2 regions of the Enterococcus innesii genome follow, and region 2 is predicted to be linked to the other one. Evidence: riboswitches for the same ligand, from Rfam matches in the RefSeq annotation. Region 2 holds a riboswitch; the other holds the start of a gene.
What was found. A riboswitch is a leader RNA that binds a small molecule or an ion and turns the genes downstream of it on or off. The one in region 2 is predicted to bind thiamine pyrophosphate.
Positions count from the first base shown of each region.

Region 1 (7,738 bases), 1.4 Mb from region 2:
TGGCTTCGCTGTCAAAACCTCTTGAAAGCATGGCAGTCGCCAATAATTCAGACCAACGAATCGATTTGACCAATAAAGGGATCAGCATTTTAAATGAAAACGGATTGACCGAGATTCCTCTGGAACGCATGCTATTACGGATATTCTGATACTCTGCTGGAATAATGGGAGCAATTTGAAACGCAGCCAGTAGACCGTAGGCAAAAACGGCAGGCAGACGCAGCTGTTGCTGCAGTGAATAAATCAATTCATTGATCGTGGTGGATACACTGAAGGAGCTTCCTAGAATGCCAAAGCAATAGATACGGCTTGCCATATCAAGACCATAGCGAATAGCTGCTGTAGAGGAGGGACCGCCTTGATTGCATTGGTAATAAAGGAGTCCAGTGAAAAAGACCCCTGTAGCTGCCAGTGTCAATGCAGAAAAGAGCAAAAGACTTTTTTTCAAGGAGCGTTCGTTTACAGTAATACCAAAGAACAGGACCGAAAGTAGCAGGTTTAATCTGAAATTATTTTGAAAAGAAACCAGTAAGGCGAGCCCTAAAATGGCGAATAATTTGACTGTTGGATTTAGCGTGCGCATCAGCATCCTCCTTTTCATAAAGATTAAAATCAATGATTTGGGAGCAGAACTGTTGCAATAACAAGATATCATGGCTAACGATCAAAACTAACGTGCCAGTGGTTGCTTTTTCGGCTAATAGCTGCATGATCTGCCAAGCTTGTTTGATATCTTGACCATAGGTCGGTTCGTCCACGAGCAGCAGGTCGACCGGGCGTTGCAGTAAAGAGGCAACAGCCAAGCGCCGTTGCTGTCCTTGACTCAGTCGAAAAGGTGACTGAGTGCTCTTATTTTGCAGGCGCAATTTTGCTAGTAGCTTTTCGCTCTTGGTCGGCGCGCTACCTTGGCTAAGCTCTTGGGCAACGGTGGCAGCCAAAAATTGGTCTTGCGGATTTTGCATGATCCAACTGATGGAGCGAAAAGGTGACGGATGCTTCTTGATTGGTTTACCTGCCAAGAGAACATCCCCTTTGTAGGCATGCTGCTGCAAAATAGCTTTTAAAAACGAAGATTTGCCACTGCCGCTGCGTCCAGTGATCCCAATCAGTGTGCCTCCATCAAATGCAAAATTGGGAAAAACAATCTCATGGTTGCGGATCGGTAATCGGAATTGCTGAAAAGATAGCCGTTTTTTGTTAGAAGACGACTTGTTTTTTGCAAGCGGCAGTGTCTTTCGCATGTGGTGATCAAGGTCACGGATCGCTGCTTGATCGATCGTTCTGAAATCTTCTTCAATCAATAGCCACTCATCGACCCAGTTAGCAGTCTCTTTGATTTGATGGTCGATCAATAAAATACCAATGGCTTTCTTTTGTTGAATGTGCTGCAGTTTTCGGATGACTTTTTTGCTGGTGTCCGTATCCAAATTCGCAAAGGGCTCATCCAAAAGCAAGTATTGGCTTTCTAGGATCAAACAGCAAGCCAATGCGGCTAACTGTTTTTCACCCCCAGACAAGGTCGTGAAAGGTTGATCTGCAAGATGAGTGATCTCGCAAAATGCCAAAGCGTCAGCCACTTTGTTTGGCATGTCTTCTTGGGGAATACATTGATTCTCTAAACAGAAAAGCAGCTCTTCTCGAGGTGTTGCCATACAAAACTGCATATCAGGATTTTGAAACAATAAGCTGACGGACGTGCTTCTTTCCCCGATGGAGAGTTGGCTCATCGTTTGGCCGTCAATCGTATATGTTCCTCCCTCAAAACCTTTCTCGTTGAGTCCTGCTAAAAGATAGAAAAGGGTGCTTTTCCCTGATCCTGAAGCACCATAAATTCCCTTTGTTTCACCAGGGGCCAAAGACAGAGTCAATTCAAGTCGCTTTTGATCCACCAAAAAACAGCCGTTTTTTACTAACAGACTCATACGATTTCCCGTTGGACGGTGATCGTTTGATCGTTAGCGATAGGGTAACTGTTGAGGACTCCCATTCGTGCCAGATGGTCACAGACGATCTTCACCAAAAAGGCTGAAAAGAACAACGAAGAAAGCAAGCGAATAAGAAAGATCGCCAACAGCAACTGCCATTGCAAGTCAACGAAATTTGATCGAAGAATTCCCCAAAGAAAACTCGTGATCGTGGCGCCCACGGCTCCAGTAACTAAAGGAAACCAGCCATAGCGGCGGTAGCGGCCTAATGCAAAGCCGGCCTCGGTTCCAATCCCTTGTACAAAACCACTAATAAAAATAATAGGTCCATAAAAATTCCCCATAAACACTTCTAAAAGAGCCGCAATCATTTCAGTGATCGTAGCTGCCCCCGGCTTACGTAGCACATATCCGGCAAAAGCTGCCGCCATGAACCAAACACCAAAGATAAACTCATTGGCTAAGACAGATAAACCAAAGGGGGTTAGAAGTGTCCCTAATAGCAATCCGAAATGGACAGCCCCAAGATAGATCACGCCAAAAATCAGCGAAGCAATTCCTACCATGATGACATCTTTCAACGCCCACTTAGTCATGTGGCATCGCCTCCTTTTTTGAAGGGCTATTGACTGAAACCGTCGCTTCCAGAACATAGTGGGGAAGATGGTCATGGGCATAAGCTAATGCGGCTTCAAAATAAGCAAAGAGTTGACTTGCTGATCCCGTCAGCATCGTCACATAGTGAGCGGAACGAGGGCTCAAGCCATGAGTTTCTGCCAGCTGGACGATCGTGGCGATTTCTTCCATATAATGATTTTCGCCAAATACATAAAACGAATATTTGCAATCAACCAAAAAGTCACCATTCGCAAGGTTCTTTCCTTTATTGGGTTGCACCTGTTCGCCATTCAAAAACGTGTCCCCTGCAGTGTCCCCGGGGCAGCCCTTGGAAAAGGTAAACTCACCCACGAGGTGTGTCTTGGATTCGTAGGCGTTGATAAATAGCGCTGCTGCTGCGTCTAGGACACTGGGCGCTTCCCCACGAAAAAGGGTGCTAAACAGGTCGGTTTGCTGCCAAACAGCACTCGTATTCGTTTTTTCGATACTTGTTAAAATTTGTTGCGCGAAATGGTCTTTCATTGGGTACAAGCTCACCCGGCACCCCGTGATATCGATTCCATCTTTTGCACAGACGATTGGTTTATTTGACATTTTTCTCTTCTCCTCTCGATTGTTTTTCTGTCTACAAAAAAAGCGTTCCTCCTTTTTCTATCCACACGTAGACAGAAAAAATGGGAACGCGAAAAATCATGCGCTGCCACTTCCCTACGTTGGTACTAACCAAATCAGGTTCTAAGGGACCAGACATACGTCTATCTCAGCATAAAGCGCCCCTAGTGGATAATCTTCTATTCAATTACCCCTCGAGTGTAGCATAGGAGGCGACAAAGGACAATAGATAGTGACTTTTGCAAATCGCTCGATTCCGACGAATCAAAGGAGTTACTTAGCGATCCTTCCGTGATATCAGCAGTGGTACATATGAAGGTTTTTACATATAAAAAAACATCTAAAAAAGAAGTTGACAGGATTCAAATAGTTGTGTAAAGTATAAAACCGATGGTAAAACGTAAACGTTACGTTTTGTTTTTGTAAATCGTAATTGATTTATCAACGTTTTTCCAAAGGGAAGAAAAAGAGGAAAATAAAAAGGAGTGTATTTTCAAAAATGAAGAAGTTTTTTAAAATAACTATGTTATCTGCTGTGGCCCTGACTTTGGCTGCTTGTGGACAAGGAGGATCTGATGCGACCGAGCAATCAGGAAACGCATCATCTGAGAATGAACAAATTCAGGTCATGGCTACGTTTTATCCGATGTATGATTTTACTCGTCAAGTTGTAGGGGATGAAGGGAAGGTTGAATTATTGATGCCCGCGGGCACTGATTCCCACGATTATGAACCTTCTGCAAAGGACATGGCAAAGATCCAAGATGCGGATGTCTTTGTCTACAACAATGAAAATATGGAAATGTGGGTTCCTTCGATTGAAGCCACATTAAATGATGGAGACGTGACAGTGGTCAAAGCCACCGAAGGAATGGTCCTGTTACCCGGTGACGATGATCACGACCACGATCATGACCATGATCATGGCGATGATGGTCATTCTCATGAATTAGATCCCCATGTCTGGTTAGCCCCAAGCTTAGCCATGAAACAAGTAGAGGCGATCCGTGACCAGCTGAGTGAGGCTTATCCAGCGAAAGCGGCAGCCTTTGCTGAAAATGCGGCGAATTATTTGGCACAGTTACAAGACCTCCATGAATCATATGAAGAAGCGTTCAGCAATCCAGCGCAAAATCATTTCGTGACCCAACACGCTGCTTTTGGTTATTTAGCTTTGGAGTATGGGCTAACGCAAGTGCCAATCTCAGGTCTTTCACCAAGTGAAGAGCCTTCCGCTTCACGAATCGCAGAACTAAAAGAGTTCGTCCAAGAAACAGGCATTCAAACGATCTATTTTGAAGAAAACGCCAAAGACAGCATTGCCCGAACGTTAGCGTCAGAAGCAGGCGTCGAATTGGCTGTTTTGAATCCATTAGAAGGGTTGACCCAAGAACAGATGGACAACGGGGAAGACTACATTTCGATTATGGAACAAAACCGTGATGCTTTGAGAAAAACCACCGATGTTGCAAATGACAAAGAAATGGCTGAAGCTGAAAAAGAAAAAACAGTTTATAACGGCTATTTTGAGGATGCCGACGTAAAAGACCGTGCTTTATCTGACTGGGCAGGAGATTGGCAATCCGTTTATCCATTTTTACAAGACGGAACACTGGACCAAGTGTTTGATTATAAAGCAAAAATGGACAAGAAAATGACGGCTGACGAATACAAAGAATATTACACGACTGGTTATCAAACAGATGTCGCTCAGATCAAGATCACAGACAACACAATGACATTTATTTTCGATGATGGTACCGAGAAAGAAGCAAATTATGTGTATTCTGGCAAAGAGATCTTGAACTACTCAGCTGGCAATCGTGGTGTACGCTTCTTATTTGAAAGCACCGATGAAGATGCGGCATTCAAATATATCCAATTTAGTGACCATATGATCGCTCCTGGCGCATCCCATCATTTCCATATCTACTTTGGTAACGAGAGTCATGAAGCGTTACTAGAGGAAATGGAACATTGGCCGACCTATTATCCAACGGGGATGAGCGGATTAGAAATTGCACAGGAAATGCTCTCCCATTAAAAAAAAGATTGACAATCCTCGCTCTTTTCGTCAAAGTAAACTTGATAGGAAGGAGCGAGAATTTTTTTGGAAAAAACATTGAAGAAATTAGCGAAAGTGATTGACCGCATGATGGATCACGTTGATTTGTATGGCGGACCAAGTGTGGTTAGTGACGACGATCTTGAACACTACTTAGATCCTGTTTTTTACTTGATCTTTTGCGCGGAAACAGATGGTGGCATGACTAAATTAAAAGACAAAGTCTTTGTCGAATCGGTGTATACCGAAATGCTGCCTCAAGAAGTACCGTACAGTTTAAATTTTCTTCCGTTTGCCAAAACAGCCATTGAAGACTTTTATTACTGCATGTATAAAGAAAAGCATATCACCAAATCACAATACCAAGAAATCGCCTTTGTATTGGCTGAAAAACAACCTATCTTTTTCGCACGGATGTCCAAACCCCAGTTTTGGTCAGCTGAAAAGAAAGAAGCGATGTTAGCGATGATTCAAGACACCGATCCTGAAGAACATGAACTATTGCCCATTGATGACCCGCGTATTGCTACAATCTCGCCAAAAATCGTCCCGTTTCCAACGAAACATACGGCTTTTGATGACACGGCGGATACGCCGGTCGCCTATCAAGTCCGTATTGATTTAGAAGGATACCGTCCGCCAATTTGGCGTCGTTTGATCATTCCTGCAGGAGTGACCTATGAGCAGTTGCATATGTTGATCCAGATTGCCTTTGAGTGGATGAATCAACATTTGTACTTGTTTATTGCCGGTTCGAAATCGATCGGCTTAGGCAATTCCGTTCCAACCGATGCGTCCGGTATTGACCAAGATTTTCAATACTGTAAGTCCATGACCTACATTTATGATATGGGGGCAGATTGGACGCATAAAATTAAAATTGAAAAAGTGTTGACCGCAGAAGATCACCCAGATCCCGTCGTTCCGGTTTGTATCAAAGCTGTTGGCGATGTCCCGATCGAAGATGCCTTTGATGATGATATGCGAGAACCACTGGATCGTGAGATTATCAATGAAGTCTTACTCGATTATTGGGAAACTGGAGAATATGTTTAGCTAGTAGCTAGAAATTGTCCGTAATTTTATAAGAATCAAACAACAAAACCACCAGACCGTAACGATTCTGGTGGTTTTTTAGCAGTTTCCTGTCAAAGGCGTTTCTTGATATATTCTGTCATCGGTTTGGTGTAACTTGAGAAATCTGTTGGTTGAGTGTGCGTATTATTAATCCGATTGGCTAGCAGATAACCAATATAAGGCCCGGTCGTTAACCCAGAAGAACCAAGTCCACTGGCGGCGAACAAATTTGCTTCATCAGGCACTTCCCCAAAGAAAGGTGCAAAATCAGAGGTGTAAGCACGTGTGCCGACCCGCATAGTCATTGGCGTCGCAAAGAGTGCTTCGGGGTCTTCAAGAAAAGCACCGATTCCTGTCATCAATTGCTGTTTGGCAGCTTCCGTAGGCGTTAAATCCCAACCCGCATCGTTTTCATGGGTGGCTCCTAGTAAAATTTGACCATTAGAGAAGGGAATCAAGTCACCTTCACCCTCTAGCATGGCGACCGGCCAACTGTTTGTCGGCAGGTTGGTGGCAAAGGAAAGCAACTGGCCTTTTTGTGGACGGATATCGACCTGATAACCTAAAGGTGATAATAAGTCTAGCAATCCCGGTCCAGCTGTCAGGCAAAGAATCTCGGTTTCAAGAAAGTGATCCTTGGTTTTGATTTGCCAATGGTTGTTGTTTCTGACGACCTCAGCTTTTTCTTCAATAAAAGTCACTTGCTGCTGCTGAGCGTTTGCTTTTAAGTGGGCAAGATAAGCCTGACCATCTAAGCGGCCACCGCCTGTGATTCGTAAAGACGGCATTTCTTTTAGTAACGGCAATGCCTCTTTGGTTTGTGGGCCCGTCAGTAAGTCGATTTCGCCGATTTCTGGTGCCGCTTTACGTCGATTTTCAGCTAATTCTGCCAGTTCTTGAAGCGCCTTTTCTGGTCGCACCACCAAAGTGCCACAGGGGGCATAGATGGATTCATCTAAAGCAAAATCCCGTACCAATTTCGGGAAGAAAGCGGCGCCGTCTTGTGCTAACTGGTACCATTTTTTATTGCGGCGTTTCGATAGCCAAGGGGAAATGATGCCAGCGCTGGCAGATGTTGCTTGACCGATGAGGGAATCAATGACAGTCACGTCAAGTTTGGTTTTATCAAGATAATTGGCGAGGGTCAAACCGATGATCCCACCGCCGATAATCACAACTTTTTTCATAGTAGAAGACTCCTTTGGTTGATTTCATTGAAAAGCGAATAAAAAGCGAAAGTTCTCTTAATGCCGTTTTCTTTGCGTACTTAATTGCGTATAATAAGGAAATGGAAAAGAGGGTATTATGCAAACTATTCAAACAGTCTTAAAAGAACATTTTGGCTATTCACAGTTTCGTGAAGGTCAAGAGACGATTATTCAATCTATTTTAACACAACAAAATGTTTTGGGGATCATGCCCACAGGTGGAGGGAAATCCA
Region 1 covers NZ_AP025635.1:3,296,987-3,304,724, forward strand. Annotated here, with positions in the region: gene ENLAB_RS15410 (energy-coupling factor transporter transmembrane component T) at 1-583, opposite strand, end outside; gene ENLAB_RS15415 (ABC transporter ATP-binding protein) at 510-1,922, opposite strand; gene ENLAB_RS15420 (ECF transporter S component) at 1,919-2,521, opposite strand; gene ENLAB_RS15425 (YkoF family thiamine/hydroxymethylpyrimidine-binding protein) at 2,514-3,137, opposite strand; TPP riboswitch at 3,232-3,331, opposite strand; gene ENLAB_RS15430 (metal ABC transporter substrate-binding protein) at 3,655-5,199, shown strand; gene ENLAB_RS15435 (plasmid pRiA4b ORF-3 family protein) at 5,266-6,276, shown strand; gene ENLAB_RS15440 (NAD(P)/FAD-dependent oxidoreductase) at 6,369-7,484, opposite strand; gene recQ (DNA helicase RecQ) at 7,603-7,738, shown strand, end outside.
Region 1: another riboswitch for thiamine pyrophosphate. It lies ahead of ENLAB_RS15425 (YkoF family thiamine/hydroxymethylpyrimidine-binding protein); the one in region 2 lies ahead of thiT (energy-coupled thiamine transporter ThiT).

Region 2 (7,738 bases):
GATCCGCGATGACCTGATTGCGAAGTTTCCTGAGCAAAAGGCAACCTTCACGGAAAATGCGGCTGCCTATATCGAAAAACTTTCTGCTTTAGATGAAGCCTACCAAGCGGCGTTAAAGGATGCGACTCAGCGGACCTTCGTTACGCAGCACGCAGCCTTTGGCTATTTGGCACGGCAGTATAATTTAGTCGAAGAATCGATTTCGGGCATTTCACCCGATCAAGAACCAACGCCAAGTCGTTTGGCTGAGCTGAAAGAATATGTAGAAGAAAAGCAAGTCAAAGTTATCTATTTTGAAGAAAACGCGTCATCGAAGGTGGCTGAGACCTTAGCCTCTGAAACAGGAGTGGAGCTGGCGGTCTTGAATCCATTAGAAAGCTTGACGCAAGCGCAGATGGATAACGGCGAAACATACCTGTCTGTAATGGAAGACAATTTGGCAGCATTACAAAAAAGTATTCACTAAGGAGGCGCCTGCGTGCGTTATATCGATGTAAAAGATTTGACCTTTTATTATGACGATGAGCCCGTCTTGGAAGACATTTCTTACTTTGTTGAAGACGGCGAATTCGTGATTTTGACCGGCGAAAATGGGGCGGCAAAATCTACTTTGATCAAAGCAACCCTTGGTTTGTTGAAACCTTCTAAAGGAGCAGTCACCTTGGCGACCAAGAATGCCGCTGGTGAAAAATTAAGCATCGGCTACATTCCTCAGCAGATTGCTTCCTTTAATGTCGGGTTCCCCAGCACCGTTTTGGAATTGGTCCAATCAGGCCGCTACCCAAGAGACCGCTGGTTCAAGCGACTGACGAAACGAGACCATGAACATGTCCGCCGTGCATTAGATGCCGTCGGGATGTGGGACGTGCGTAATAAACGGATCGGTGAGTTGTCCGGTGGCCAAAAACAACGGATCAGCTTGGCACGGGTCTTTGCCACGGATCCTGATTTATTTATTTTAGATGAACCAACCACGGGGATGGATGAACAATCCCGCAATCTGTTTTATGAACTGCTGCGACACAATGCTCATGACCATGGCAAGTCGATTTTGATGATCACCCATGATCACGAAGATATCAAAGAATATGCGGACCGTCAGATCCGTTTAGTGCGGAAGGAGGATTCACCATGGCGCTGCTTTCATATGAATTCATGAGAAGAGCTTTTCTTGCGGCGATTTTTATTGCCGGTATCGCACCGATGCTGGGGGTCTTTCTGGTGATTCGACGACAGTCATTGATGGCTGATACGCTGTCCCATGTCTCTTTAGCAGGGGTGGCACTAGGCTTCTTTCTAAATCTAAATCCCAGTTTGACGACGCTATTGATCGTAGTCATTGCCGCAATCATTTTGGAATATTTGCGAACGCTGTACCGCAGTTATTCAGAGATCTCGATCGCCATTTTGATGTCCGGTGGCTTAGCGTTAGCCCTCGTCTTGATGAACCTTAGCGGTGGGAACTCCGCAACGAGTATCCAATCGTATTTGTTTGGGTCGATCGTTACGATCACACAAGAACAAGTCTGGATCTTAGGCTTTTTGTTTTTAGTCGTTTTTGCTTTATTTTTCTTATTCAAACGGCCCATGTACATTTTGACCTTTGATGAAGATACCGCCCATGTCGATGGCTTGCCTGTGCGAGTGATGTCGATGCTCTTTAATGTCTTGACGGGGGTGGCAATCGCTATGATGATCCCGATTGCGGGCGCATTGCTGATCTCTGCGATCATGGTTTTACCAGCTGCCATCAGTATGCGTTTAGGCAAAAGCTTCAACGCGGTGATTTTGATCAGTGTCGTGATCGGCATGATTGGGATGATGTCTGGTTTGACCAGTTCCTTTTATTTGGACACACCACCGGGAGCGACGATCACGCTGGTTTTTATCGCTCTTTTCTTAGTGATCAATTTGATCAAACGCATCGTGATCCTCGTGCAACGAAAACAGCGCCTCAAATAAAGGGCTTTATGAAAAAGAAACGAAGAATTTTCGTTTCTTTTTTTTAAACTCTAATCAAAACCGAACAATATAAGCAATATTTCAGATAATGCTCGCATTTATCCCGAAAAAGCCTTATAATAAGGCGAATAAACTAAAGGAGTTGTCCGGTGTGAAAATACGTCGAAGTGAACGACTGATCGATATGACACATTACTTGTTGAATCATCCCCATGAATTGATTTCATTGTCCTTCTTTTCTAAACGATATGCCTCTGCAAAATCATCGATTAGCGAAGATTTATCTATTATCAAAAAGACCTTTAAAGAACGAGGAACAGGCATTCTTGATACCGTGCCAGGCGCTGCTGGCGGTGTTTTTTTTGTGCCTGAAATTTCTGAAGAAGAAGCGTATGCGTACGTCGAAGGGCTGGCAGAACGCTTGTCTGAGCAAGACCGTTTGTTGCCTGGCGGCTATGTTTATCTATCTGACTTATTAGGCGAACCGGAATTGCTGCGCCAAGTCGGCCGCATCATCGCTTCCAAATATTTAGGCGAACAAATCGATGCGGTGATGACCGTTGCTACTAAAGGAGTGCCGATCGCTCAAGCAGTCTCTTACTACTTGAATGTTCCCTTCGTGATCGTGCGTCGTGATTCCAAGATCACTGAAGGCTCGACCGTGAGTGTCAATTATGTCTCTGGTTCTTCAGAGCGCATCGAAAAAATGGAATTATCCAAACGCAGCTTAAAGCGCGGCTCTAGAGTATTGGTGGTTGATGACTTTATGAAAGGCGGCGGCACGGTCAATGGGATGAAGAGCTTGATTGAAGAATTTGAGGCCGAATTAGTCGGTATTACGGTTTTTGCCGAAACGAAATTCAAAGGCAAGCGGGCCATCAGCGATTACAGCTCTCTGCTTTATGTTGAAGATGTCGATACCCAGACCAAAACGATCTCGGTAGTACCGGGAAATTATTTTGAGAAAAAAGCCTGATTTTTGTGGCTCTTAGACTGGCGCAAGCAGCTGTTTTTAAAACGGCGGCTGCCAGTCTTTTTTTGATTGGTCTAGGTGGCGATTCCTTAAATCGTTGAAATTTACAAGTACTTGGGCTAAACTGTTTATAGGAAATTCAATGAATAAAAATCCTTCAGATTGATAGGAGTGGAATACGTGGACGCACGTTTTGCAATAATTTTAGCGGCTGGAAAAGGCACGCGCATGAAATCGAAGTTATATAAAGTGTTACATCCGGTTTGCGGTAAGCCAATGGTGGAGCACATCATGAACCGAGTGGTGGAAACAAATCCTGAAGAGATCGTGACGATCGTTGGTCACGGGGCGGAAATGGTCAAGGAGCAACTGGGGGATCGCACCAATTACGCCTTACAAGCCGAACAATTAGGTACCGGTCACGCTGTCGTTCAAGCCGAATCATTTTTAAAGGGCAAAAAAGGCACGACCTTAGTAATTAGTGGGGATACGCCGTTATTGACGACGGAAACCTTGAATAACTTGTTCGATTACCATCAAGGGAAAAATGCATCGGCGACGATCTTGACGGCACAAGCGGCAGATCCAACGGGCTATGGCCGGATCGTACGGGATCATGTCGGTATCGTGGAGAAAATCGTTGAGCAAAAAGATGCGTCGACCGAAGAAGCGTTGATCCAAGAAATCAATACTGGAACGTATTGCTTCGACAATGAATTGCTATTTGACGCCTTGGCAAAATTAGATACGGACAATGCCCAAGGGGAGTACTATTTGACTGACATTATCGAGATCTTAAAGGAAGACGGCAAAATCATCGCTGCTTATCAAACCGAAGATTTCCATGAATCTTTAGGGGTCAACGACCGCATCGCCTTAGCCGAAGCCAATCGCTTGATGCGCCAGCGGATCAACCGTCAGCACATGCAAAACGGCGTGACCTTGATCGACCCGGCGACGACTTATATCGACGAAGGCGTTGTGATTGGTTCAGATACCTTGATCGAAGCCGGTGTGATCATCAAAGGGAAGACGACGATCGGAGAAGATTGTGTCATTACGGCAGCTTCTGAAATTGAAGACAGCAAGATCGGCAACCAAGTGACGATCAAGGCATCGACGATCGAGGAGAGCATCATCCATGATGGCGCCGATGTCGGTCCTAATGCCCATCTTCGTCCCCATGCGGAAATTTTGGCCCATGCCCATATCGGTAACTTTGTGGAGGTCAAAAATGCGACGATTGGTGAAGGCACCAAAGTCGGACACTTGTCTTATGTTGGCGATGCGACCTTAGGCAAAAACATCAATGTCGGCTGCGGCGTAGTCTTTGTTAATTATGACGGCAAGAGCAAATTCAAAACGACTGTCGGCGACAATTGCTTTATCGGCTCTGGCTCCAATCTAGTTGCGCCATTAACCATCGAAGAGGAAACGATGATCGCTGCTGGCTCAACGATCACCAAAGATGTTCCTAAACACAGTATGGCGATTGCCCGCGCCCGTCAGGAAAATAAAGCGGATTACGCGAAAAAGTTGCCTTATCTAAATTAGAAATAGCGAAATGACTTGATTTCTTAAGGAAAAATGACTACTATTTATTAGGAAGAAGATTCTAGTAAAAAGGAGTCATTTTTTTCTAGATGAACGCAAAGAAAGTGGAGGTTCTCATGTCAAATCATTATTTTGATCCAAGATTGAAGATTTTTTCTCTGAACTCAAATCGTCCTTTGGCGGAAAAAATCGCAGCTGCAGTAGGTGTTGAATTAGGTAAGTGTTCAGTCAAACAATTTAGCGATGGTGAAATCCAAGTGAATATTGAAGAAAGTATTCGTGGTGCCCACGTCTACGTGATTCAATCAACCAGCAGCCCTGTAAACGATAACCTAATGGAATTGCTGATCATGATCGATGCTTTGAAGCGCGCCAGTGCGAAGACGATCAATGTAGTAATGCCTTATTATGGTTATGCAAGACAAGACCGCAAAGCGCGATCAAGAGAACCAATCACCGCAAAACTTGTAGCAAACATGATCGAAAAAGCCGGTGCGAACCGCATGGTTACACTGGATTTGCATGCCTCACAGATTCAAGGGTTCTTTGATATCCCCGTTGACCACTTGATGGGTGCACCATTGATCGCCAACTACTTCTTGGAAAGAGGCATTCAAGGCGATGATGTCGTCGTTGTTTCACCAGACCACGGGGGCGTGACTCGTGCCCGCAAATTAGCTGAGTTTCTTAAGTCACCAATCGCGATCATCGACAAACGTCGTCCGAAAGCCAACGTAGCGGAAGTCATGAATATCATTGGTCATGTTGAAGGCAAAACTTGTGTCTTGATCGACGATATGATCGATACTGCGGGTACCATCACATTGGCTGCGAACGCGTTGAAACAAGCAGGAGCTAAAAGTGTTTACGCCTCATGTACTCACCCTGTCTTGTCAGGACCTGCCTTGGAACGGATCGAAGATTCGGCCATTGAGCATCTAGTTGTGACAGATTCGATTCACTTGCCAGAAGACCGCAAGTCGAAAAAAATCGATGAGATCAGTGTCGGTGCCTTGATGGGCGAAGCGATCAAACGAATCCATGAGAACAAACCAGTAAGTCCACTGTTTGAATCAAAATTATCAATTTAATCGTGTCTCATATGCATGAGAACAACAGCCAATGGTCGGTCTTTAGCCCCTCATTGGCTGTTTTTTTCTGAGGAGTTTCAGGATGTTTTTAGAAAAAACGATCGCAGTCATGTTTCTTTTCACCAATTTATGGTATTCTTGAAAGTGACTTGCGAAACGCAAGCAAAAAATAAAATAGAATCTAATCACAAAGGGGAGTCTGCAAAGGCTGAGAATGAGAGTACTCTAAACCCTTCGTACCTGTTTCGATCATGCGAACGTAGGAATTGTGACGAGTTGAAGTGTCTAACACTTCTCCTTTGTGAATTGTGATGATTCTAAAGGAGGAGTTTTTTTGAAACGAAAAATGTCGCTGCAAGTGTGGACGGAAGGAACGATGATTGCTGCTATCGGGGTCGTCTTGTCGTATATCCCGATCCAGACAGCCAATTCCAGTATCGACTTGTCTCTAGGGCTCGTGCCCTTGGTCTTGTATTCGTATCGTCGCGGGGTGCTGCCGGGAATGACGGCGGGATTTATGTGGGGCTTGCTGAATATTTTGATTGGTAGTGCGATGCGTAACTTTATCACCGTTCCACAGATCATCTTTGAATATCCCTTTGCCTTTGCTTTTGGTGGGATGGGCGGCATGTTTGCTAATAAAATCCAGCAAGCGATCCGTCAAAACAGCAAAAACGTTACGTGGTATGTCGTCTTAGGGGGCATCGTGGCGGTGATTAGCCGTTGGTTTTGGCATTATTGGGCAGGGGTTTTTGTCTGGGGAATGTACGCACCGCCAGGACAAAGTCCGTATCTGTATTCCTTGATCTTTAATGGGTCATCGGTCATCATCAATATCGTTTATGTAGGGGTCGTATTAGGTCTCTTAGTCAAGGCCGCTCCAAAATTATTTGTGCCGAAAGTTTAGTTTTAGAAATGAAATCATAAAAAATGTCTTGATGCTCTTTGAAAAAGAGAAGCATCAAGACATTTTTTTGTCGAAAAAGCCAAAAGCCAAATCTTCTTGATCAATTTCCAACGACCAGTTTTTTTTGCTGGCTGAGTAGCGCAAAACTGCAATTTGATCTAACTCTTTTTGATTGACCAATGTGCTTTTCAAGCCAGCATCTTCTGACAGATAGATCGGGATCGTATAAGTTTTATCGATCAGTTGCTCTTGTGTCAGACAGAAGACGATGCCTTCTTGCATGATTCCCCGCAATTCTTTCAGCAAATTAAAATCGAGCTTTTCAACCGGTGTTGCTTTTTTAAAAAAGGAGAGGCGATCATTGATTTTTTCTAAGACGATGCGGGTGATCCGATCCGCCAAGATCCGGTAATATTCATCTAAATAGCGATAATAAACACGGGAACGTGCATCTTTTAAGTCAAAGAAAACAAAGTTATTTTGCAGTTTGTAAAAGAAAGGGGAGTGGAGGTGTGTCTTCATGTGGCCAAAATATAACAATTCGGAGATCTCTAAAGGCGTCAATTCTTTGACCATCTCGTAATCGTTAAAATCGATCCACTTCATTTCTTCAGCAATACGACCTTTGTTGATCTGCTGAAAAAACAGTTGGACATCTTCCATTCCACGAATGACTTTTAAGCCCGTATGACCGTCGAATTCGCCGAAATCACTGGAAGGATCAAGCAAGAGCAGATTCTTGGGCTGATGGACAATGCTCTTGTTAAAATCTTGGGGGGCAAGCCCGCGGGTCAAGACGGCATTGCTGGTTGTATCAATATGTACGTAAATCGTGTTAGACATGCCGATCGATCCCTCCTATCTACTAAGTTCATTCTACAACAAAGCGCTGAAAATTGCTTGTATCTTTTCGTTTAAAGTTATATTACAAAATAACAGAAAAAACAATTTTTAAGTTCCCTTTTTCGACAAAAAAAGGCAAATCTTGTCTTTTCGTAAAAAAACTGGCCAAAATTGGCGTCTTTATGAGGATTTTGGTATGATAAAAGAAGAAACTAATGGAGACGAAAACCTATGAGAAAAAAGAAACGCAGACTTTCAAATTGGCTGAGCAATCTCTTTTTGCTTTTGCTGTTATTGATTGGTTTAGCATTGATTTTTAATAATCAAATCAAAAATTATTTTATTAAACAAACAGGTGAAGCATACGCAGTCGGCACCATTGATCGCAGTGATGTGGAAAAAAATATG
Region 2 covers NZ_AP025635.1:1,907,240-1,914,977, reverse strand. Annotated here, with positions in the region: gene ENLAB_RS08905 (metal ABC transporter substrate-binding protein) at 1-466, shown strand, start outside; gene ENLAB_RS08900 (metal ABC transporter ATP-binding protein) at 479-1,159, shown strand; gene ENLAB_RS08895 (metal ABC transporter permease) at 1,132-1,962, shown strand; gene purR (pur operon repressor) at 2,114-2,938, shown strand; gene glmU (bifunctional UDP-N-acetylglucosamine diphosphorylase/glucosamine-1-phosphate N-acetyltransferase GlmU) at 3,116-4,489, shown strand; gene ENLAB_RS08880 (ribose-phosphate diphosphokinase) at 4,606-5,580, shown strand; TPP riboswitch at 5,762-5,863, shown strand; gene thiT (energy-coupled thiamine transporter ThiT) at 5,915-6,487, shown strand; gene ENLAB_RS08870 (hypothetical protein) at 6,542-7,330, opposite strand; gene ENLAB_RS08865 (class A sortase) at 7,562-7,738, shown strand, end outside.